One region of the Brevibacterium sp. SMBL_HHYL_HB1 genome, then DNA from elsewhere that is predicted to be linked to it. Evidence: riboswitches for the same ligand, from Rfam matches in the RefSeq annotation. Region 1 holds a riboswitch; each other region holds the start of a gene.
What was found. A riboswitch is a leader RNA that binds a small molecule or an ion and turns the genes downstream of it on or off. The one in region 1 is predicted to bind thiamine pyrophosphate.
Positions count from the first base shown of each region.

Region 2: linked by a shared signal. The riboswitch ahead of IG171_RS11690 (ECF transporter S component) and the one ahead of thiC (phosphomethylpyrimidine synthase ThiC) in region 1 are both predicted to bind thiamine pyrophosphate.
Region 3: linked by a shared signal. The riboswitch ahead of IG171_RS02270 (hydroxyethylthiazole kinase) and the one ahead of thiC (phosphomethylpyrimidine synthase ThiC) in region 1 are both predicted to bind thiamine pyrophosphate.

Region 1 covers NZ_CP062936.1:3,117,179-3,124,744, reverse strand. Annotated here, with positions in the region: gene IG171_RS14425 (ABC transporter ATP-binding protein) at 1-304, shown strand, start outside; gene IG171_RS14420 (energy-coupling factor transporter transmembrane component T) at 301-1,227, shown strand; gene IG171_RS14415 (ABC-ATPase domain-containing protein) at 1,327-3,018, opposite strand; gene IG171_RS14410 (amidohydrolase family protein) at 3,015-3,839, opposite strand; gene thiC (phosphomethylpyrimidine synthase ThiC) at 3,924-5,888, opposite strand; TPP riboswitch at 5,884-5,992, opposite strand; gene IG171_RS14400 (M18 family aminopeptidase) at 6,677-7,566, opposite strand, start outside.
Region 2 covers NZ_CP062936.1:2,512,028-2,519,593, forward strand. Annotated here, with positions in the region: gene IG171_RS11675 (DUF4916 domain-containing protein) at 1-170, shown strand, start outside; gene IG171_RS11680 (universal stress protein) at 328-1,260, shown strand; gene IG171_RS11685 (FN3 domain-containing metallophosphoesterase family protein) at 1,404-3,158, opposite strand; TPP riboswitch at 3,318-3,426, shown strand; gene IG171_RS11690 (ECF transporter S component) at 3,450-4,079, shown strand; gene IG171_RS11695 (ABC transporter ATP-binding protein) at 4,079-5,608, shown strand; gene IG171_RS11700 (energy-coupling factor transporter transmembrane component T) at 5,601-6,446, shown strand; gene IG171_RS11705 (hypothetical protein) at 6,456-7,046, opposite strand; gene IG171_RS11710 (putative quinol monooxygenase) at 7,141-7,461, opposite strand.
Region 3 covers NZ_CP062936.1:481,324-488,889, reverse strand. Annotated here, with positions in the region: gene IG171_RS02305 (ISL3 family transposase) at 1-531, opposite strand, end outside; gene IG171_RS02300 (universal stress protein) at 702-1,463, shown strand; gene IG171_RS02295 (hypothetical protein) at 1,629-1,844, shown strand; gene IG171_RS02290 (DUF1648 domain-containing protein) at 1,927-2,442, shown strand; gene IG171_RS02285 (TenA family protein) at 2,526-3,260, opposite strand; gene thiD (bifunctional hydroxymethylpyrimidine kinase/phosphomethylpyrimidine kinase) at 3,446-4,354, opposite strand; gene thiE (thiamine phosphate synthase) at 4,351-5,043, opposite strand; gene IG171_RS02270 (hydroxyethylthiazole kinase) at 5,040-5,954, opposite strand; TPP riboswitch at 5,942-6,060, opposite strand; gene IG171_RS02265 (ABC transporter permease) at 6,117-7,328, opposite strand; gene IG171_RS02260 (ATP-binding cassette domain-containing protein) at 7,325-7,566, opposite strand, start outside.

The DNA.
Region 1 (7,566 bases):
CCGCGATGACGTCATCGACATGCTCGACGCCCTGGCCGAGCACATCCTCTGCAGCGTCGTGGCCACCCACGACATGCACCTCGTGGCCGAATGGTCCGATCGTGTCATCGTCCTCGACCACGGCCGCATCATCGCCGACACCGATCCGATCGGACTCTTCTCCGATCGGGAACTGCTCGACCGCGCACGCCTGGTCCCACCGCAGGTGACGCAGCTGGGCCAGCAGCTCGGCCTCGACCCGCTCCCGCTGTCCCTGCCGGACCTGATCACCCGTACGACCCACGCCGAGGAGGTTGTGAGATGACCGCCGTCCACCCCAGTCCCGCCCCGCCGGAGGCTCTCACCCGCGACCTGACCGGCGCTGACGCCCACGGGACCGCCGGCCCGTCCGGGGACGGGAAGGAGAAGGGGGCGGGCCGCAAGCGCAAGGACCGAGGCCGACTCTCCGTCGAATGGGTCACCCTCGAACTCATGCGGGTCGCCTATGCCTCACGCGGCGGATTCCTCTCCCGACGGGATCCCCGGGCGGTCATCATCTGGTACGTCATCTGCGCGATCGCGCCCTGGCTGACCTACGACCTCACGGTGCTCACGACCCTGTTCGCGCTCGCCGCGGTCGCGGCCCTGTCCGCGCGGATCGGCCCGCTCCTGCTCGGGCTCTTCGTCGTCGGCCTCATCACCCAGGGCATCTATGTGCTCGTGCTCGTGCTGCTCCTCGGCGGCGATGTCGGTGCGCTGACCGGACTGCTGCAGACCTCGCTCAAACTGGGCACGGTGTCGCTGGTGAGCATGGCCGCGTTCGTCTCCCTCGATCCGGAGAAGCTCTCCGACGGGTTCCAGGCCCTGCGGGTCCCCGCCGTCGTCGGGTTCGGCGTCAGCTACGGCTACCGGATGGTGCCGCTGCTGGTCACCGAGTTCCAGACGATCGTCGATGGGCACCGACTGCGTGGAGCCCCGCCTCGTGGGCACGGATTCCTCGGTTGGCGGACATTCGCCCGGTTGGGAAGCATCGCCGTGCAGTCCTTCTATCCGCTGATGCTCAACACCGCCCGACGCACCCGGACCACTGTCGAGGGCCTCGAGACCCGCGGGTTCGGAACGGCGACCGCCGCCACGCGCAGCCTGCGGCTGGCCCACCTGCGGTTCACGGCAGTCGATGCGGCCCTGCTGGTCGGCACGGTGGTCCTCATCGTCGCCTCCTACTGGTTCGGCGCACTGGTGCCGTGACAGCCGGCCGCCTCCTGGGCACGGAGCGTCCACCCCTGCGGGCGGGCAGTCACCGTCGACCGGAGACGGGCCGTCGCGGTCGACCGGCCGCAGGCAGTCTCAATCGACCAGGCGGAGCCCGCGGAAGCGATTGAGCGCCGCGGCGATCTCCTGCGCCCGGGGGCGGGCGAGGTGACCGGGATGAGCGCGGTGGCCGGTGATCCCGTCGATCCCCTGGGCATCGAGCATGGCGTCGATCTCGGCCAACGCCTCGGTGATGGAGGTCTGGCCGTCGAAGATCTCGGCCAGGTACTCCAGCGCCTCGGCGATGGCACCGGTCTGCTGGCCGTCGATGAGCTGGGACAGGGCCGCGAGGTCGATGAAGCTTCGCCCGAACTGCACCGTGTCCAGGCCCTTGGCCTTGGCCGATTTCGTCTTCGACGACGGCCTCAGCGCTCCGGCAGTGGGCACGCGCGCCGGGGCAGCGGCGAACACTCCGTCCGGGGCCTCGACCGACGGCTCGGCACCGTCCTCGGCTCCCACGAGCTCGCGGGCGCGGGCGGTGACATCGGCGGGCACATAGGCGTCGAGGGCGATGACGAGATCGGCGACCTCGAAGAAGGCACTCGAACCACCGGCGACGAGGACCGTGGAGACCCCGCGCTCGGTCAGCAGCGGGCGCACACGGGAGACGAACGGCGTGATCGGCTCGCGCTCGGCGGGGATGAGCGCACGCATCCGATCGTCGCGGATCATGAAGTTCGTCGCCGAGGTGTCCTCATCGATGAGCAGCGTGCGCGCCCCGGTCTCGAGGGCCTCGACGAGGTTGGCTGCCTGAGAGGTCGACCCGCTGGCATTCGTCGTGGTGAAGAATCTCGTGTCGGTGCCGGTCGGCAGATTGGTGATGAACGGTGAGATGTCATCGCCGGTCACCGCGCGCCCGTCCTCGGCGCGGATGGAGCTCGCGGTCGGCTCGGCGATCACCCATTCGCGTCCGTCGCCGGCGATGTGCGGGTAGACGCCGCGTTCGAGCGCGCGCAGAATCGTCGACTTCCCGTGGTAGCCGCCGCCGACGATGACGGTGACCCCGTGCGGGATCGCCATGCCGGTGACGCTGCGCCCGCTGGCCAGGACGAACGTGGTCTCGAGCGAGTCCGGGCTGCGGAACGGCACCGCCGCGGAGTCCATCGGCAGATCGGAGTCGCCGGAGCGGCGCGGCAGGATCGCATCGTTGCCGACGAAGGCCACCAGCCCCTCATCGCCGAGGCGGGACCGCAGCTCCAGCTGATCCCGGTGCAGCTGCACGTGTTGACGCAGGGCCTCGGCGTCGAGGCCGGAGTGGAGGAACATCGTCCGGGCGAGTTCGGGCACATTGCGGGTGAGGATGTCGGCGGCCTGACGGCCCAGGATGCGCCGGCCCTTGGCCGGCAGGTTGACGAGCAGACGCGCTTCGAAGCCGTCGTCGTCGATGCGCACGTTCGTGCGTTCGAGGATCTCCTGACCCGGCCGGCCGAGGATGATCGCGCGCTGCCCGAGGTCGGCCAGGGCCTTGGTGCCTGTTCGCAGCAGGAAGTCGGCGACGGCGATGCGGTCGGCGCCATCGGTCGTGATGTCGGTGGGGAAGCCCGCCTCGGCGCGGTCGATGCGCACCCGCACCTTCGACGGTGAGGCGAACGGGTCGACCTGGACCCGGTCGATGAAGACCGTGACCGGACCGAACCGGTAGCGGCCGGTGATCTGCTTGTAGTTGCCGTAGCTGCGCCCGTCGAGGTCGCGCAGGCGGGCGGCAAGATCTGTTCGTGTGGAGCTCATCCGGGCATGCTACTCGATGGAGAAGCGGCGGAGGGACCCCGGTCGGAGCCGACGCCGTAGAAGTTCGCCGCGTTGGTCCAGAACACCGCGTCCGCCTCGGCGGGGTCGAGTACCTGGAGGATGAGAGCGAGGTCGGCATCGGCGAAGGGCCTGCGGGCTCTCGTCGACGGCAGATCTGTGCCCACCATCAGCGCGTTCGGGTCGGTGTCGACGATGCGGCGGATGGCTTCGGCGGGGTCGAGCTCCACCCGGCCGAACCCGGTCGCCTTGACCTTCACCCCGCGTTCGACCAGCCGCAGCAGGGTGAGCAGGCCGTCGGAGTGCATGCCGAGGTGGTCGATGCTCACGGCCGGCAGGGAGGCGATGCGATCGGCGAGGTCGTCATCGATGGTGCGGGCGTCGATGTAGAGCTCGGCATGCCAGCCGGCGATGTCGTGGACCCTGCGAGCGAAGCCGTCGAGGGCGTCGAGCCTGGCCGAGCCACCGCGTGCGATGTTGAAGCGCAGAGCCTTCACGCCCGCCTCGTCGAGGCGCAGGATCTGGTCATCGGTGGTCTCAGCGGGCAGCTGGGTGACGCCGACATAGTTGGGACCGAGCTGTCGCAGAGCCTCGATGAGGCAGCCCTGATCGAAGCCCTGGAACGACCCGGAGACGACCGCGCCGCCGACGACCTGGACACCGGTCTGCGGCAGGCTGCGCAGTCGGGCGCGGTAGTCGGCGACGGTGAACGGATCGGGCAGGAAGCCGTGGTTCTCGATCAGCGGGTGGTTCGGGTCGATGATGTGCAGATGCGCGTCGAACGCGCGCTGGAGCTCGCTCATGGACCACAACCTACCCGCCGATCGAGGCCGTGGGGCCACCTCGCTGCGTGGGTGTGGCCGCCTCATTGGGCGGACGGGTTCGTCTCACTGGGAGGGCGGGCCCAGTGTCGGCTCGGGCAGGTAGACCTGTCCACCTGAGGCGAGGAACTCACGACTCTTCTCCTGCATTCCCGCCAGTGCCGCCTGCGCCTCGGCGCTGCCGTAGGTGTCGCGGATGTCCTGGGAGATGCGCATGGAGCAGAACTTCGGCCCGCACATCGAGCAGAAGTGCGCGGTCTTCGCAGGTTCCGCCGGCAGCGTCTGATCGTGGAAGTCCTCGGCAGTCTCCGGGTCGAGGCCGAGCGCGAACTGGTCGCGCCAGCGGAATTCGAAGCGAGCCTTCGACAGGGCATCATCGCGGGCCGTCGCACCGGGATGTCCCTTCGCGACGTCGGCGGCATGCGCGGCGATCTTGTAGGTGATCACCCCGGTCTTGACGTCGTCGAGGTCGGGCAGGCCGAGGTGCTCCTTCGGGGTGACGTAGCAGAGCATGGCCGTGCCGTAGCGGGCGATCTCGGTCGCCCCGATCGCCGAGGTGATGTGGTCGTAGCCGGGTGCGATATCGGTGACCAGCGGACCCAGGGTGTAGAAGGGAGCACCGTGGCACAGCTCCTGCTGACGTTCGACGTTCTCGCGCACGAGGTGGAGCGGAATGTGGCCCGGGCCTTCGACCATGACCTGGACGTCGTGGGCCCAGGCCCTTTCGGTCAGCTCGGCCAGGGTGTCGAGTTCGGCGAACTGGGCGGCGTCATTGGCATCGGCGATGGATCCAGGGCGCAGCCCGTCGCCGAGCGAGAACGCGACATCGTAGCGGGCGAAGATCTCGCAGAGTTCGTCGAAGTGGGTGTAGAGGAAGTTCTCCTCGTGGTGGGCCAAGCACCAGCCGGCCATGATGGATCCTCCGCGGGAGACCATCCCGGTGACCCGGTCGGCCGTCAGCGGCACGTAGCGCAGGAGCACACCGGCATGGACGGTCATGTAGTCCACGCCCTGCTCGCACTGCTCGATGACGGTGTCGCGATAGATCTCCCAGGTCAGCGCGTTCGCATCGCCGTCGATCTTCTCCAGAGCCTGGTAGATCGGGACGGTGCCGATGGGGATCGGGGAGTTGCGGATGATCCACTCGCGGGTGGTGTGGATGTCGTTGCCGGTCGACAGGTCCATGAGGGTGTCGGCACCCCACTTCGCGGCCCAACGCAGCTTCTGCACCTCCTCGGCGATGGAGCTGGTGACCGCGGAGTTGCCGATGTTCGCGTTGATCTTGACCAGGAAGGCCTTGCCGATGATCATCGGCTCCGACTCGGGGTGGTTGATGTTGTTCGGGATGATCGCGCGCCCGGCGGCGAGCTCGGCACGGACGAGTTCGACGTCGCACTGCTCGCGCAGGGCCACGTACCGCATCTCCGGGGTGATGATGCCCTGCCGGGCGTAGTGCATCTGGGTGACCGTGCGCCCGGACTTGGCCCGGCGCGGAACCGGTTTGCGGCCCTGCCACTGCTGGGTGGGTGCGCCCCGGCGGACTGCGGCGCGCCCGTCATCGGCGATGAGGTGCCCGCGCGCTTCGTAGGTCTCCGTGTCGAGGCGGGCGTCGATCCAGGGGAATCGCATGGCCGGCAGTCCCTCCTCGGGGACGCTTCCCGGTCCGACGGTCCGGTAGACGTGGACGGGCTGGTTCGGCTTCGAGTTCGAATCGTCGAGGTCGATGCGGGTGACGGGCACCCGGATGTTGTGCTCGGCGTCTTCGACCCACGCCTGCGAATGCGTCGCGTACTGCTCGGTGGAGAAGGGGTTCGGGGAGTTCGGGGTGGACGAGGGGGTCGGGTCGTTCGGAGTGGTCGAAGGGTTCGGGTTGTTCGGAGTGGCTGAGGATTCCGAGGCCACCTCGGCGGGGGTTTCTGCGGTCGATTTGGAGGCCGAGCGGGCAGGTGTTTCGACGGTCGCCTCGGAGGCCGAGTGGGCAGGGCCTCCGGAGGTGGTGTGGGCTGGTGTTTCAGGGGTGAACGCAGTCATCCGCAGTCCTCACTTCCTACGCCGGTATCAACCGGATCAGGTTCTACGGTCTCGGACGATCCAGTCCGATCTCAGCCCTTCCAGAGGGCTCCCGTGGGGTCGTGCAACTTCTATCACGGGGTCAGCGGGAAGACAAACCAGCTGAGGCATTCGGCCGATGAAGCGAATGCGAAAGGCGGCGTCGAACCCGCGCAATCTGCCCGCCTCGCGTCGCTCGTTCAAGCCGGAGCGCTTCCGACGCGGCTCGTTCAAGCCGTAGCGCAGTTGTCGAATCGTGCACCGTTCGATATTTGCGGCCCGTCTTGACCGACGTTGTTGGTGCGGCGCTACGCCTTGAACGACGCTGTTGGCCTTGAACGAGGCGTTGAGTGAGGCAGCCGCTGCGTCGCCGAGCCTCGAGCGACGTCGTTGTTGCACTCAATGCGCTCTGAATGACGTTGCTGCTGTGGCTTCTGAGCAGCTTGGGAGAACACCTTCGTCCCGCGTCGCTCGTTCAAGGCGGAGCGCGCCCGACGCGGCTCGTTCAAGCCTTAGCGCGCTTCATGTCCCTCGTTCAAGGCGGAGCGCAGTTGTCGAATCGTGCACCGTTCGATATGTGCGGCCCGCCTTGACCGACGTTGTTGGTGCGGCGCTACGCCTTGAACGACGCTGTTGGCCTTGAACGAGGCGTTGAATGAGGGTGCCGCTGCGCCGCCAGGCCTCGAACGACGCCACCCCGGCGCCACCAGACGCCACCCCGGCACCACCAGACGCCACCCGACGCCGCTGCGCTTTGGACGCCGCGGCGCTCAAGCGCCCTGGAGGAACGTCTTCGCGGCGGCTCCGAGGGCGACGACGTCGGAGACCGCGACCATCTCGCGGGCCGAGTGCATCGAATACAGGGCCGGGCCCACATCGACGGTGGTCATGCCCAGTCGTGTAGCCGTCAGCGGGCCGATCGTCGACCCGCAGGGCATCGCGTTGTTCGACACGAAGTCCTGATACTCGACACCGGCGGCCGCACAGGCCCGCGACCACACCGCCGTGCCCACCGCATCGGTGGCGTAGCGCTGCTGGGCGTTGAGCTTGAGCAGGGGACCGCCGCCGAGGCGGGGCCTGACATGCGGGTCATGCCGCTCCGGGTAGTTCGGGTGGGCGGCATGCCCGGCGTCCGAGGACACGCACACCGAGGACGCGAGGGCGGTCAGGTAATCGCTGCGCGTCGAGTTCGGCAGCAGGGAGGCGATGATGCGTTCGGTGACATCGGCGAGGAAGGGCCCGCAGGCACCGGAGCGCGAATTCGACCCGATCTCCTCGTGGTCGAAGGCGGCGAAGAGTGCGATGGCCTCGAGCCCGTCGGCGTCGAGGTTCGTCAGCGCGGTGACGCCGGCGTGGACGGACAGAAGGTTGTCCAGCCGCGGCGAGGCGAAGAACTCCTCGGCCGCCCCGAAGCGGCTGGGCTCCTGGGCCGGGATGGTGTAGACGTCGTGTCCGACGACGGTCTCGGGGTCCACCTCGGCGGAGGCGGCGAGCAGCTCGACGATATCGGCCTCGGCGAGGTCGGCCAGACCGATCACTGGTGCGGTGTGACGCTGCTTGTCCAGGGTCAGACCGTCGTTGACCTGGCGGTCGAGGTGGATCGCCAGCTGCGGGATCCGCGCGATCGGTCCCGTGCGGGCCAGCGCGACGGTGCCGTCGG
Region 2 (7,566 bases), 610 kb from region 1:
TGTGCTTCATCCTCGAGGTCCGCGGAGAGTGCACCCCGCGCGCCGATGCGCTCAGCCTCGACTGGCTGACTCCCGAGGAGACTCAGCGCCCAGACATCACGAGCGAGCTCTGCTACGGCCAGGAGTACATCCTCAAGGCCGCACTCAGCCATCTGGGCTTCCCGATCTGAGCCTTCTGCTCCCGACCTGAGACCCCGACTCTCATCCGAGGCGCTTTTCTACGCTGTGTAGAACGGCCTTGCTAAACTGGTGCCGACGCTGACGAAACCGCCAGTCGGGGCCGTCGTCGGCGTCCGGGTTGGCCAGGCCCCGATCGAGAGGTTCGAGATGTCTGACCAGTCCCGCCCGCCCGAAGCACGTCCGTCCGAAGCCGGCCTCAACCGACACCTCGGCGTCCTCGTCGGCTTCGACGGGTCCGACCTCGCAGCCCTGGCCGTGCGCTCCGGCGCAGTCGAAGCCGAGCGGCGCAACACGACACTGACCGTCGTCACCGCCTATGCACTGCCGACGATGATCTACCCGAACATGGCTTCCATGCCCAGTGAGCCCGAAGGCGAGAAGGCGAAGCGGGAGGCGGAGAGTACACTCGCCGAGGCTGCCGAACTCCTGCGCGACCACCCCGGTGAGACGAGCTTCCGCACGGAGTCCGGTGATGCCGCCGGCGTGCTCGTCACGCTCAGCTCCGCCGCCGAGCTGGTCATCGTCGGCGCACGCGGACGCGGGGGCTTCCTCGGCCGCCTCCTCGGCTCCGTCTCCACCGCCCTGCCCGCCCACGCCCACTGTCCGACCCTCGTCGTCGGCAGGCGCGCCTCATCCGAGACCGCTGCCGATGGTTCCGTGGTCGTCGCCGTCGACGGCTCGGACTCCGGCCGCGTGGCCATGTTCACCGCAGCCGCCGAGGCCGGCGTGCGCGAGGCCCCGCTCGAGGTCGTGGCGGTGCTGCCGGCCGGAGACGAATGGCTCTACTGGTACCCCGAGCTCGAGCTCAGCTCGGAGGTCTCCGCGCGTCGGCAGAAGCAGCTCGCCGTCGGATTGGACAAGGAGGCGGCGAAGCTTCGTGAGCAGTTCCCGAACCTGTCCGTGTCCACCTCGGTGCCGGTCGGCGACCCCACTCAGACGCTGGTCGAGATCAGTGCCCGGGCGCAGCTGCTGGTGATGGGCACGCGGGGTCGCGGGAGGGTCAAGAGCGCTCTGCTCGGCTCCGTCTCCCGCGGGGTGCTCAACCACGCCCAGGGTCCGGTGATGGTGGTTCCGAGCTGATCAGCAAGGCGCCCGGCTGAGCAGGTGCCTTGCCCGACCCGGCGATGAGGTCGAGGCGGTCACCGCCCTCGCAGTCGTCCGTGACGACGGTGACCGCTCCGGCAGCGAGACCGTGACTGCGCTTTCGCCTGCCGTGGAGGATCTCAGTGCAGTGCGCTCCGACGCCGCCGGCTCGCAGCCAGCAGCAGAGCACCGAGGAGGATCGTTCCCGCGCCGAGACCGATCGGAAGTGCGAGCTCAGTTCCCGTGCGCGGCAGGTCGTCGCCGTCCTTCGAGGCGGAAGCTGCGTCTGACTCCGAGCCTGCCCCCGGCTCGCCGCCCTCGGCCTCGGCGTCCACAGCCGCTGGCGTGGATCCGTCGGCGTCCGCGGCGGTGTCAGCCTCATCGGCGCTTGTCTCGGTTCCGTCCCGGTTCGGTCCGGCTCCGCCCGAATCGGATTCGCCGCCGGCGGCATCGGCCCCACCACCGGCACCGTCAGCGTCAGCCCCAGCACCAGCACCGTCAGTATCAGCCCCAGCACCAGCACCGTCGGCATCGGCGTCGTCGTCCGGTTCCGGAGCTTCGTCCGAGGCGCGGCTGATCTCGACGTCGTCGATCTCCTCGGACGCGGCTTGGGCCGTGACCTGACCGTCGGTCCCGGTCGGCACTTCGTAGGTCGTCGCCCGCAGAGATCCGTCGGTGACGCGCACTCGCGTGAAGGCCGGAACGTCGTTGTGGACGCTCTTTGCCTCCCATTCGAGACCCGGAACATGATCGTAGAACTTCGAACCCGAGGATGAGGTCAGTGTGAGATACATCGTCTGCCCCGGCTCCTTCTCCTGAGCGATTCCGGCGTCGGACCCGTCGACCGGCTCGCCCTCGGCGTCCATGAGGAACGTTCGATTGTAGATGTGATCGTGGCCGGAGACGACGAGATCGATGTCGTTTCGGGCGGCCACCGGAGGAATGGCCTTCCGCAGCCTCCTCACATCGGCGTCATCGTTGTGGGTTGCGGTCGAATAGATCGAGTGATGGAATCCGAGGACCTTCCACCGTGCCTCGTCACCGTGCTCGGCGACGACCTCATCGATGAACTCAGCATGCTCGTCGGTATCGAGTTCGTTCGAGTTGATGTTGATGAACAGGACGCCTGAGTCGATGAACCAGTAGTCTCCTCCTGAGGTGATCGCACCTCCTCCGCCGTGGTCCCGGCTGACGTTCGGGCGGTTGAAGTGCTGCTCATAGGACTTCGAAGCCACATCGTGGTTGCCGATGGTCGTCGCTTGGGGGACCGTCCTGGTCGCATCGGGAGCGAGGTACTGCTCGTACTGGCTCTGGCTGTTCGCGATGTTGACCTGATCGCCCATGGAATAGAAGAAGCGCGGATCCTGTGCTGTGGCCAATGCCGAGTTCAGGGTTCGCTCCCAGCCGGCGGCGTCGTCCGGACGCCCTCCGCCGGAGCCGATCTGAGGATCGCCGAAGACGAGGAATTCGCTGTCGCCGCCGCTGGGGCCGGTGACGAAGTTCTCAACCGACGTATAGCCGTCCTCTTCGCTGCCGACTCGATAGGCGTACTCGGTGTCGGGTTCCAACCCGGTCATGGCCGCATGGTTGTAGTGGCGTCTGAGATCGATGGCGAGCCCGGAGTCGGTGGTCTCTGCACTCTGCGCATCGGCGGGCAGCTGCCCATCGTCGACCTCTGAGGCCTTCGCCCACCGAATCTCTCCCCCGCCGGAGCTCTCACTCATCCACGACAGGTTGCGAGAGGTCTCATCGCCGCCGACCTGAAGGACGGGATCGCTGATCGCGGACTCCTCCGTCACGTCGGCCTGGGCGGGAATGGGCGCGGCGACCAGCCCGGTCACCAGCGCCAGAACCGATGCGAAGCTGAATGATCTGTTGAGATGTTGAGTTTTCACCCGACCATTCCTACTGCTGGGTAATTAAAGCTCGCCTGTCGAGAGACGACCCACGACGAAACGACAGGTGAATTTCTGACAACGGAATCGACCGATCGTGCCGCCGCCCTGCCATCACCTGCCGCCGCCTGGCAATCCCCGTCGCCTGGGGTACAGTGGTGGCTACGACAGGGGAGCGCCGTCAGGGGCGCTGAGAGTGCAGGTGAAGCTGCAGACCCTCGAACCTGATGCGGTCAGTACCGCCGAAGGAAGTCGAGACTCTTCTACCCCTCCTTGATCCGAGGAGGCACAATGCCGAAAACCACCACGCCGAATTCCACGCCGTCGACCGCGCCGGCCCACACCCTGGCGCCGAAGACGAAGAAGTGGCGCGTCGTCGACTACGTCACCACCGCCGTGCTCGGCATCGCCGTCGGGCTCGTGTTCTGGGTGCTGGCGCTGAGCTGGAAGGTCCTCGAACTCGCGTTCCAGGCCTTCCCACCCTCGATCGGCCTCATCGCGGGCCTGTGGGTCCTCGCCGGGCCCCTGGCCGGTGCGATCATCCGCAAACCCGGTGCCGCGCTCCTGTGCGAACTCATCGCTGCTGTCGTCGAGGCGGTCCTCGGTTCCCACTTCGGCGCCACCGTGCTGCTGTCCGGGCTGCTCCAGGGCCTCGGTGCCGAACTCGTCTTCGCAGCCTTCGGGTACAAGCGGTTCACGCTCTGGATCACTGCGGCCTCGGGCATGCTGGCCGCAGCCTTCATGGCCGTGAGCGAGAACATCATGTACAACGCCGAATGGCAGTTCGGCTACCAGGCGATCTACGCGGTGTGTGCGATCGTGTCCGGTCTCGTCCTCTCCGGCATCGGGGCCTGGTACGCCTACCGTGCGATCGCGAGGACCGGGGCGCTGAGTTCGTTCGCCTCCGGTCGTCTGCGCTGATGGGCCTGCCGATCACGGCGCGCGGGTATTCATGGACCCACGCCGACCGCGATGAGCCGGCCGTCGGTCCGCTCGATCTCGACATCCCCGCCGGGCAGAAGGTCCTCCTGCTCGGCCCATCCGGAGCGGGCAAATCCACGCTGCTGCACGCGCTGGCCGGTGTCCTGCCCGAGGAGTCCGGCACCCCAAACGGTGAGCTGCTCGTCGGCGACACCGGCCCGGACCCGCACCGAGGTGAGACCGGATTGGTCCTGCAGGACCCCGAATCGCAGGTGATCTTCTCCCGGGTCGGCGACGACGTCGCCTTCGGAATGGAGAACCTCGGCCTGCCCGCCGAGACCATCGACTCCCAGATCCGCGAATCGCTGGCCGCGCTCGGTCTCGATCTGCGGCTCGACCATCCGACGGCGGCCCTGTCCGGAGGACAGAAGCAGCGCCTGGCCCTGGCCGGGATCCATGCGATGTCTCCGCAGGTGATCATCCTCGACGAACCCACGGCGAATATCGACGCGGACTCGGCCGGCGGGATCAGGGACGCCGTTCTCTCCGTCCAGGCGGCTAACTCGGCGACCATGGTCGTCGTCGAGCACCGGGTCGGCCTGTGGCTCGACCACGTCGACCGCGTCATCGTGCTCGGACGTGAGGGTCTGGTCGCCGAGGGGTCGCCGCAGAGCGTCTTCTCAGACCCGGGACTGACGGCCGCGCTCATCGGCTGCGGCATCTGGGTGCCGACCGGTCCCAACGCGCCGGCCGAAGAGCGGGCCCACCCCACCGCCGAGGCGGCTCCGGGCTCGGGAACCGACGACGAAGAGGGCGAGGTGCTGCTGCGGGCCGAGAGCCTGGCGGTGTCCCGTCCGCGTGCGAAGGCACCGGCGGCCGCCGGCATCGACCTCACCGTCCGGGCCGGACAGGCCGTGGGGATCGTCGGCCCCAATGGAGCCGGCAAGTCCACGACCGCTCTGACGCTGGCCGGCCTGCTGCCCGAGTTCGCGGGTCAGGTGACTGCCGAACCGGCGCTGCGGGGAAAGACCAGGCAGGTCCGGCCCTTCGCCTGGCCCTCGGCGCTGCTGGCACCGCGCATCGGCATGGTCTTCCAGGAACCGGCCCATCAGTTCCTCACCGCCGAAGTGGCCGCCGAGCTGAGACTGGGCCCGCACCTGGCCGGGTGGTCCAGGGCCGAGGTCAACGACCGCGTCGGGCAGCTGCTCGATGTGCTCGGTTTGAATGACCTGGCCGGGGCGCACCCGCAGAGCCTGTCCGGCGGAGAGAAGCGTCGCCTGTCGGTGGCGGCTATGCTCGCTCCCCGACCGCAGGTCCTCATCGTCGATGAGCCGACCTTCGGTCAGGACGCCCTGACCTGGGCCGGGCTGGTCGAGCTGTTCCTCGACGCGCTGGGCCGCGGCTCGGCGGTCGTCGCCGTCAGTCACGACCGTGCCTTCCTCGATGCGATCGGGGCCAGACGGGTCGATCTCGGCGCGTTCTCGACCCCCGCATCGGCGCAGGCACCGGCGGGTGGTCGCGGTGAGTGAGCAGCTCGCACGCAGGCGCTCCTCCGCCGAAGTCGGCGTCGAGGATCCCGGTCAGCTCATTCCCGTGGTGCGCACCACGGCGGTGGTCAGGTGCAATCCGCTGACGAAGATCGCCATGGCCCTCATCCTCATGGTCGGGGCGCTGCTGAGCATCGACGTCGTCTCCGCCGGTGTGGTGCTCCTGTTCTGCCTTCTCGGACTGCCTGCCACAGGCCTCGACCTCACCGCAGCCCTCAAACGACTGTGGTTCCTGCCGGCCGGGGCCCTGCTGGCGGCATGGGGCACGGCGATACTTGCGGAGAAGACCGGAACGGTCGTCATCGACGTCGGTCCCGTCCTCATGACCACGGGATCGCTGAGCGCGGCCGCGGCGATCTTCGTGCGCGCTATCGCCTTGGCGATACCGCTCATCGTGCTGGCCTCGACGATCGATCCGCGCGATCTCTCCGATGCCCTCATCCAGCATCTGCGGCTGCCGGAGGTCGTGGTCGTCTCCGTGCTCGCCGCCGGTCGGCTGCTGGGCCTGCTGGTCAGCGAGTGGCAGGTGCTGGCGATGGCCAGGCGGGCCAGAGGGATGGCCGGCGGTTCGCTCGCTCGGCGCACGAGGAGTCTGTTCAGCGCTGTCTTCGTTCTGCTCGTGGTCTCGATCAGGCGGGCGACGACACTGGCGATGGCGATGGAGGGCCGTGCCTTCGGTCGTCCCGGACGCACGTGGCGCAGGCGTTCGACGTTCGCAGTCCGGGACGTCGCCGCAGTGGTCTCGGCCCTGGTCGTGTGTGTGCTCGCCATCGTCGCCGCCCACGTGCTGGGCACCTGGAATCCGATCATCGCCGGTTGAGCGGTCGGCTCAGGCGGGGCGATCGGAATCGATCGGGCTCACCTGACCGATGAGGTCCTTGAGGTGCGCTCTCCATTCCTCGACCGCTGCGACGTCGGGCAGCCTGGAGACGGTGAGGACGAGCAGGGTGCGGTCAGCGGGCTTCGCCTCGGCGGCGGCTTCGAATCTCGTCCCGTCTTCGAGGCCCGCGCGCCAGAAGGAGCGCTTCTGGGTCCGCGACCGACGCGGCCGGTCCGTCAGTTCCACGCCCGCGTCCGGGCTGAGACCCTGCGGTGGACGGTCGTCGATGAGTTCGGCGAAACCGGCGATCACCTCGTCCCGGTCACCGGTGAGAGTGCGTGAGACGGCGACGTCGAAGGTGCCGTCGGCGCGCTGACCGGGCACCCTCCTGCCGATCTCCTGTTCGTAGGCGACGACCGCGCCCTGGACCCACCATTCGTGTCTGTCGACGATGCCGTCGAACTGCGGGCCGAGGGCCTCGGCGAGTTCCTTGTGGCTCGCCGAGGTCCCGCCCGCGGCCTCGAGGCGAGCGCGGATGGTCGACCAGGGTTCGCCGAGGGCCGTCTCGATCGCCTGCACATTCGCTGCTCTGGTCGCCATGGGGAGGAGTCTATTCCGACCCGGACCGGCTGTCGATGTCGAAAGGGCCCCTGGAGGAGCTCCAGGGGCCCTGGTGAGGGTGCGGCTGTGCGGGTCAGTCGATCTTCAGTTCGCCCATCTCGTCCCAGCCCTCGCCGTCGATCTTGCGCGAGATGATCTTCGGCGTCGAGGCCAGGTGCGGACGCATGGCTTCGAGTCCGGCGGCGAAGTGATCGCTCTTGACGTGCGGTTCCGCGCCTTCGTCGGTGAATGCCTCGACGAGGACGTACTCGTTCGGGTTCTCCAGGCTCTTCGACCATTCGAAGAAGAGGTTCCCGGGTTCTGCGCGGGTCGCCTCGGTGAAGGCGCGCACCGCCTCGGGGAACTCGTCGACGCTGTCGGGCTTCACGTCGTACTTCACAACGATGAAGATCATGATGGATTCTCCTCAGTCGGATCTCGGGTGGATCGTCGGTTATCGGATGGGCTCGGTGTCAGCTTAGTTCGCGACGGACCAGGTTTCGACCGGCCCCGAAGCCGC
Region 3 (7,566 bases), 1.5 Mb from region 1:
ACCACGCCGGGTGTGCCGCCATACATGCTCGTCGACACCAATGACGCTGACCCCGTCGAAACGGGTCGGGTCGTTGATCAACAACCGCTTACCTTCAGCGAGGACGGCGGAGTTCGCGGTGTGCCAGGACACGGCGAGTTTCGCAGCGATGACGGACACGGTGTCGTGATCGATCACGAGGGCACGCAACGCCCAGTCGAGGCCGGTTCGCGAGATCTTCGCTCGTGGTGGCGCCGCAGCTGTGGTGTCTTGACGCCAGACGCGGCCACACTCGACGCATTTGTAACGGCGGAGGCGAATGTGAAGCGTGGTTGGTCGGTGGCCGAAAGGTTCGTGGGCCAGCTGGCGGACGACGGTGTCGCGGACGATCCCGTGACCACCGCACCGTCGGCACCAGTCATCTGCCGTGTTTGGACGGCATTCCAGGATGGCCTTTTGCCCGGTGATGTTTTGGCCGGTGCAGGTCAGATCGAGGGTGTCGAGTCGGCAGAATGTCGTAAGGTCAGGGGTCGAGAAAGTAGGCTTGGCCACGTCGAGGTCTTTCGGATGGGTTGTGTGAGAACTTCCATCATCGGAAGACCTCGACGCCTATCCGCGCAGCGACGCGCCGTGTCCTGGAATCACCGATCTACACTCTCTTTTACGAAGAGCCACCTATGCGGCGATCCCGGCCGTGCCCGAGTACGAGTATCGCCGACGCGATGCCGAGCAGACGCTCGACCGAGCGCGCGAACTGCTCGAGGACTTTCCCGGTGTGTCCGCTGTGGCCACCGTCGAAGGCGATTCGGTGGGGGGCACTGGCCAAGATCACCGAACGAGCCCAGACTGTCATCGTCGGAGCACGAGGACGCGGAGGGTTCCTCGGGCGCGTCCTCGGCTCCGTCGCCGCCGCCCTTCCCGCACATGCCAAATGCCCGACGATCGTCATCCCCGGAGACGAGGACGAAGCCGAGCCGCTCTCTGCGCTCGACCTCGATCCCAGACCGAACGAAGCACCGGTGTTCGCCGGTGTCGATGGTTCGCAGCTCAGCCGCATCGCCGCTCTTGCGGCAGCTGAGATGGCCTCCGAGGCCGAGACCGCGCTTTCACTGGTCACCGCGCTGCACCCGCTGGACGAATCCATCCTCTGGTATGGGGGAGCCAGCGCTGCCATCCCGGAAGTGACCCATCAGATGAGGCAGGAACTCGCCGACCACCTCGATGCCGAGGTCGCCTGGGTGAAGCGGCACTTCCCCGATCTGCAGGTCGAGGGCTCAGTTCGAGTCGGCCAGCCGGACCAGGTGCTGGAAGAGGCCAGCCACCGCGGCCAGCTGACCGTCGTCGGCTGTCGCGGACGCGGCGGGCTGCGCAGCGCGCTCCTCGGTTCGACCTCGCGCTCACTTCTCCACCACATGGCAGGCCCCGTCATGGTCGTGCCTCAGCTCGCCGACGACCGTGTGGAGGACGAGCCGGAGACCCGCTGACGGCGCCCTGGACGGGTGCCCGATCAACATCGGTCGGGCACCCGCTCAGCGAGGAATCCTGACTGGTGGTGATGTCCGTCCCGTATCCGAGGCTCCCCCTATCTTTATCGGCGTTTCCGGGAGAAAATGGGGTCAAGCATTCGCATCGGGTGTGAGGGGGCCACCATGGATCTGCTGATTCTATTCATGATTGCCGTGATGTTCTCGACGATCGTATTCTTCATCGGGCGATACGCCTGCCCGAAACACGACCGCGTCCCCCTCATGGAAGTCGACCATGTGCTGCTGTGGACCACGCTGCGTCGCGGTTGGCATGCGCTCGGGGCGTTCGGTCCGCTCACACACTATCCAGAGGATCCCTCGGAATCTTCACGGGCCTGATCCCGGTCGTCGCAGCTGTCGAACGCCCGCGGCCCCTATGACAGAGGGCGTGGGCGACTTCCCATGTTGTTAGAGTGGCAGGGTGACTTCCTCTCCGAATCCCCGCCGGTCCCCGATGGCAGACTTCGCCGCGCTCGTGTTCGCGGTCCTCTCGATCCTCGTGTTCATCGGATCCGCCATCTGGTTCTGGGTGCAGGCTCCGGAGACTGTGGCCAGCCATTTCGACGCGTCGGGGCAGCCCGATGATTGGTCGTCGAAGGCGAGCACGCTGGGCTGGCTCGTGCCGATCGGAGTGGGAATCCCCGTGCTCTTCTCGATCCGGTGGATCTGGGAGAAGCTGCCCGCCTCCATCGTCAACATCCCGTTCAAGGACTACTGGCTGAACAACGGTGAGCGCGCCTACCTCTATGACTGCCTCATGCAGTTCATGCGCTTCACCGGTGGCGCCTTGGCGCTGCTGCTGACGTCGGTGCTTGTGATGGTCATGCGCGAAGGGCGCGGGGCGACGGGGATGACGTTCCTTCCCACGGGTGTCTTCCTCATCATCACCGCCGCGGCCCTGATCAACCTCGTCCGCCGGCTCCGCCCGCCGAGGTGACCCAGCACAGCGGGCCGGCCTCGGCGCAGCGGCGGCGATCCGGTTCAGCGCCGTCGTGGCAGCGACGGTCTCAGCAGCTTCCCTCAGACGCTCGCAGCGCCCTGCGGCAGGAACACGGAGGCGTCCCAGTTCTGCATCGCATGTGCCGAGGCCCAGAAGTGGAGTTCGTAGACACAGGCCTGTTCGAACGCCGCACGCATGCGCGCGGCTTCTTCCTCCGGGGCCTTCTCGAGCTCCTGTTCGAGGATGACGACCGCGCGGCGGGTCGATTCGTCGAACTCCGGTGAGTCATAGGTCTGCACCCAGGTCCGATACGGGTGGTCAGCGGCCATCTGCCCGGCCTGGTCGATGAGCACCTTGCCCATGTGGGCGTAGACCCAGAAGCACGGCAGCACTCCGGCCACGCCTTCACCGTAGGAGCGGCTGGCGGCCGTGGCGACGAGGAAGGACACATAGCCGAGCGTGGTCGGCGAGGCCGTGGAACCGCCGCTGAGCTCGGAATACGCGGCCGCCAGACGCGAATCGGCGAGCAGCTCTTCGTGCATGCCCTCCTCGACCGTGATCGCCTCGGCGGCGGAACCGGCCCAGAAGCGCGACTCGTCCCGGTCGACGGTCTTCGCGGCGAGGAAGGACATCGCCTTCGCGTAGCCGTTCAGGTAGATGCCGTCCTGGATGATGTAGTTCGTGAACGCCGTGACGTCGAGGCTGCCGTCGGCGAGCTGGGCGAGGAACGGCAGGTCTTCGATCTGTGCGACGATCGGGCGGACGCGCTCCCACAGCTGGGTGGTCTGCGGGCCGGCGGCGAAGTTGACGGTCATGGGAACTCCTTCGTACTCGTGTGATTGGGCTTCGTGTGGTCGGGATTCGTGTGGTTGAGACTCGTGGCGGGGCGCAATGGTCCGGGTCCGAGCCAGCATCGGGCCCGAGCCCGGACGCGAGGCCGGCGTGGGCCGCGGACGGGAATCAGTGCACTCGGGTCGTGAGCGGGTCGGTTCGCGCGGGTTCAGGCAGGCTGGCCGCGCACGATGTCGACCTGGTGGTCGACGGGGCCGTGGGCGCCGTCGGGCTCGAGGCTGACCTGCCAGTCGGCTGCCGAGACCAGGGCTCTGGCCAGGAAGTCCAGTGCATTGCTGACGGCCTCGCCGAGGAGGTCGGCATCTGCCGCGGACCTGGCCGCGGCCTGGCCGTTCGCCCCCGCCGCGCCTGCGCTTTGCCGACCGAGCGCGGCCACCTCGGCGGTGATCGCCGCGGACAGGGTGCATCCGGTCCCGTGCGTGTTCGGCGTGTCCACCCGCGGGTGGGTGAATTCGCTCATCTGTCCGTCACGGGTGGCGAGGATGTCGGTGACGTCTCCATGGGTGCCGTGCCCGCCCTTGAGCAGAACGGCGCCAGGACCCCGGTCGAGCAGGCGGCGGGCCTGGTCGCGCATCTGCTCCGGCGTCTGCGCTTCCGGTTCGTCGTCACCGAGCAGCAGAGCCGCCTCGGGCAGGTTCGGGGTGATGAGGTCGGCGGCCGGCAGCAGGTGGGTGCGGACCGCGTCGACGGCATCGGCTTCGAGGAGGCGGTGGCCGGAGGTCGCGATCATCACCGGGTCGACGGTGAAGAAGCCGAGCCTGCCGGTCGCGGCACGGGCGGCGACGAGTTCGACGAGTCGGCGCGTGCCGAGCATCCCGGACTTCGAGGCGTCGACGGGCATGTCATCGAGCACGGAGTCGAACTGGTCGGCCACGAAATCGACGTCGATCGGGTAGACCCGCGACACTCCGTGCGTGTTCTGCGCCACGAGGGCCGTGATGACGGTCGTGCCGAGGGTTCCTCGGGCGGTGAAGGTCTTGAGGTCGGCGTGGATTCCGGCTCCGCCGCTGGGGTCGGTGCCGGCGATGGACAGGGTGATGGGCGGGCGTGTGCTCACTCCTGACCTCCGGTGAAGGCGGCGAGCAGCTGCCGGGCCGCGGCCTTCGGATCCTCGGCCGCACAGATCGCCGAGACCACGCAGATGCCGAGCAGCCCGCGCCCGCGCAGCTCGGGCGCCCGGTCGATGCTGATCCCGCCGATCGCGACGGCCGGGATTCCCGCTTCGGCGGCGAGTTTGCCGAGGCGGTCGGGGCCGATGCCGTCGGGGGCGTCGGCCTTCGTCTTGGTGTCGAAGACGGGTCCGATGCCGATCAGATCGACGACGCCGGTGTTGCGGGCGGCGGCGAATTCGGCACTGTCGGCCGCGGACAGGCCGATGAGCGGTTCGGGGCCGAGTGCGGCGCGGACGTCACCGACCGAGGTGTCCGATTGGCCGACGTGGATGTGCACACTCTCGCCTTCGTCGATGAGGCGGCGGGCCACCTCGACGCGGTCGTTGAGGACGAGGGGAACGTGGCGGTCGGTGCCGGCCGTGGCGGTGTCGATGGCGGCGATGACCTGACGGGTCAGTGAGTAGAAGGCGGCGTCGTCGATGTCCTTGTCGCGGACCTGGACGATGCCCACTCCCCCGGCAACGGCTTCGGCCACGGTCTCGGCGACGCTGCGGCCGGCCGCTTCGCATTGGGCGGAGTCGGTGACGAGGTAGAGGCGGGTGTCGATGCCGGCGAAGCGGGAGCCGGCGGTCATGCCTGCACGCCTTCGTCCGCGGTCAGCGTTCGGTGGCTGACCCGGGCCTGGGCCAGCTGGTCACCGGTGACGGCGTGGAGTGCGTCGAGGAAGCTGACCGAATAGCTGCCCGGTCCCTGCGCCCCGGCGGCGGCGAGTTCTCCGGCGACGGCGAAATGCGCGTGGGCGGCGACGACGGCTTCGAACCGCGCCGAGGCGGTCGCGCCCGGATCTGCCGACGCCGCGGCCGCGGGCACCGACACATCGGAGTCGGGTCCGGCAGTGCCCTTGCCCGCGCCGGCCAGGTAGGCGACGGTGACGGCGCCGAGGGAGCAGCCGGTGCCGATGACCAGCGGCATGAATTCGTGCCCGCCGTCGATATGGGCCACATGGTCGGTCCCGTCGATGTGGGCGACGACGGCATCTCTGGGCCCGGAGACCGCGACGATCGCACCGGTCGTGCGCGCCAGCTGGACGGCTGCGGGCAGAACGGCGTCCACCTCATCGGTGGAGTCGACTCCCCGTCCGCCGAGGCCGACTCCGGCCAGAGCCGCGATCTCCGAGGCGTTGCCGCGGATCGCGGTCGGTCGGTCGGCGGCGGCGCGGCGGATGCGGGAGGTGCGGAAGTCGACCGCGCCGACGCTGACCGGGTCGAGGACCCAGGGCTTGCCGGCGGCAGCGGCGACGTCGATGGCGGCATCGGCGGCGAGCAGCTGGTGGTTCGAGGCGGTGCCGAAGTTGATGAGCACGCCGTTGGCGATGCCGGCGAACTGCCCGGCGTCGGCCTCATGGTCGAGCATCGCCGGGGAGGCACCGACGGCCAGGAGCACGTTCGCGCTGAATTGCTGCACGACGGTGTTCGTGATGCATTGGATGATTGGATGTCCCGCACGCAGTCGTGCGTTGGCAGAACGCAGGTCGAAGTCAACCATGACGATCCCTTCGCTAGTATGGCCCAGATCAGGTTCGATGGGTGTTCTCTCAGCCTCTGCGCTCCCCGTTGCCGCGGATCGTCATGAGGCACCCCATGTCATTGGCTTCGACTGTATCAGCCCCACAGGTACGGGGCGAGTCCGCACGTGGCGGCCTGTCCGCTACCCCCGGCCGACGTACCTGTGGCCGCGGCGGCTGAGCGCATCGACGACGACGGCGGTGAGCAGAACGAGCGCGGTGATGATCTGCTGCGCGTCGGAGTTGAAGCCGATGAGATAGAGACCGTTGTTGATCGCGCCGACGACGAGTGCGCCGAGGACCGCGGCCCAGGCCGAACCGCGCCCGCCGAACAGGGAGGTTCCGCCGATGACGGCCGCCGCGATCGCGTTGAGCAGATCCTGGGTGCTGACCAGGGTCGATCCCGCATTCGTCGTCACACCGGTCTTGATGAACCCGAACAGGGCGGCGAGCACCCCGGCGGTCATGAACACGCTGATGCGCACCCAGGTGACGCGGATGCCGGCCCGCCTGGCGGCCTCGACCTTGCCGCCGACGGCGTAGATCGAGCGGCCGTAGCGGGTCTTGCGCAGCACCAGGTCGATGACGATCGCGATGACCATCATGAGGAAGAAGGGCATCGCCAGGCCGAAGTCCTGGTTGACGAGGATGAGGAATCCGAAGACGATCGCGGCCAGCAGCACGATGCGCACGATGGCCGAGGTCCAGCTCGGTGCGCTCAGTCCCTCACGGTGCCGGCGCAGCTTCGAGTAGATGATGCCCGCCCCGAAGCCGGTGATCGCGATCGCTCCGAAGACATACGCCCAGATGGCTGGGAAGTAGTAGCTGGCGAAGTCGAAGGCGAAGGTTTCCGACATCGACAGGTTCTTCTGCGTGCCCAGAGTCGTCAATGTCAGGCCGGTGAACGCGAGCAGTCCGGCCAGGGTCACGACGAACGCCGGGATGCCGACGACGGCGAAGAACCATCCCTGCACGGCTCCGACGACGAGGCCGAGCAGCAGCATGATGACCAGCGCGATCAGCGGCGGCACGCCCTGCCTGACCACGAGCACCCCGAGCAGCGAGGCCGCCAGCCCGCCCAGCTGCGCCAGGGACAGATCGATCTCGCCCAGGAGCAGGATGAGGTTGATGCCCAGAGCGAGGATCGCGAGGAACGCGACCTGGGTGGAGAGGTTGACGAGATTGGCCGGGGAGATGAAATTGCTGTCGGCGGTTTGGAACACGATGACGATGACGACGAGCGCGAGGATGACCGGGAACGACCCGAGCTGGCCCTCCTTGACCCGGCGGACGAACGTGCCGATCAGTCCCTCGCTGGAGATCCGCTCATCGGTGATGAAGGAGTTGCGGGTCATCGGCGCTCACCCCTGCGTGCGGCCCTCTGGGTCACGACATTGTCACTGGCACCGGTGATGGCGGCGACGAGCACATCGGTGCGTTCGTCGCCGGGGAAGTCGCCGGCGTCCTTGCCCAGCCGCAGCACGTGGACGCGATCGGCGACGGCCTGCACATCGGCCATATTGTGGCTGACGAGCAGCACTCCCAGATCCCGCTCCTTGAGCCTTTCGATGAGGTTGAGCACCTCGGCCGTCT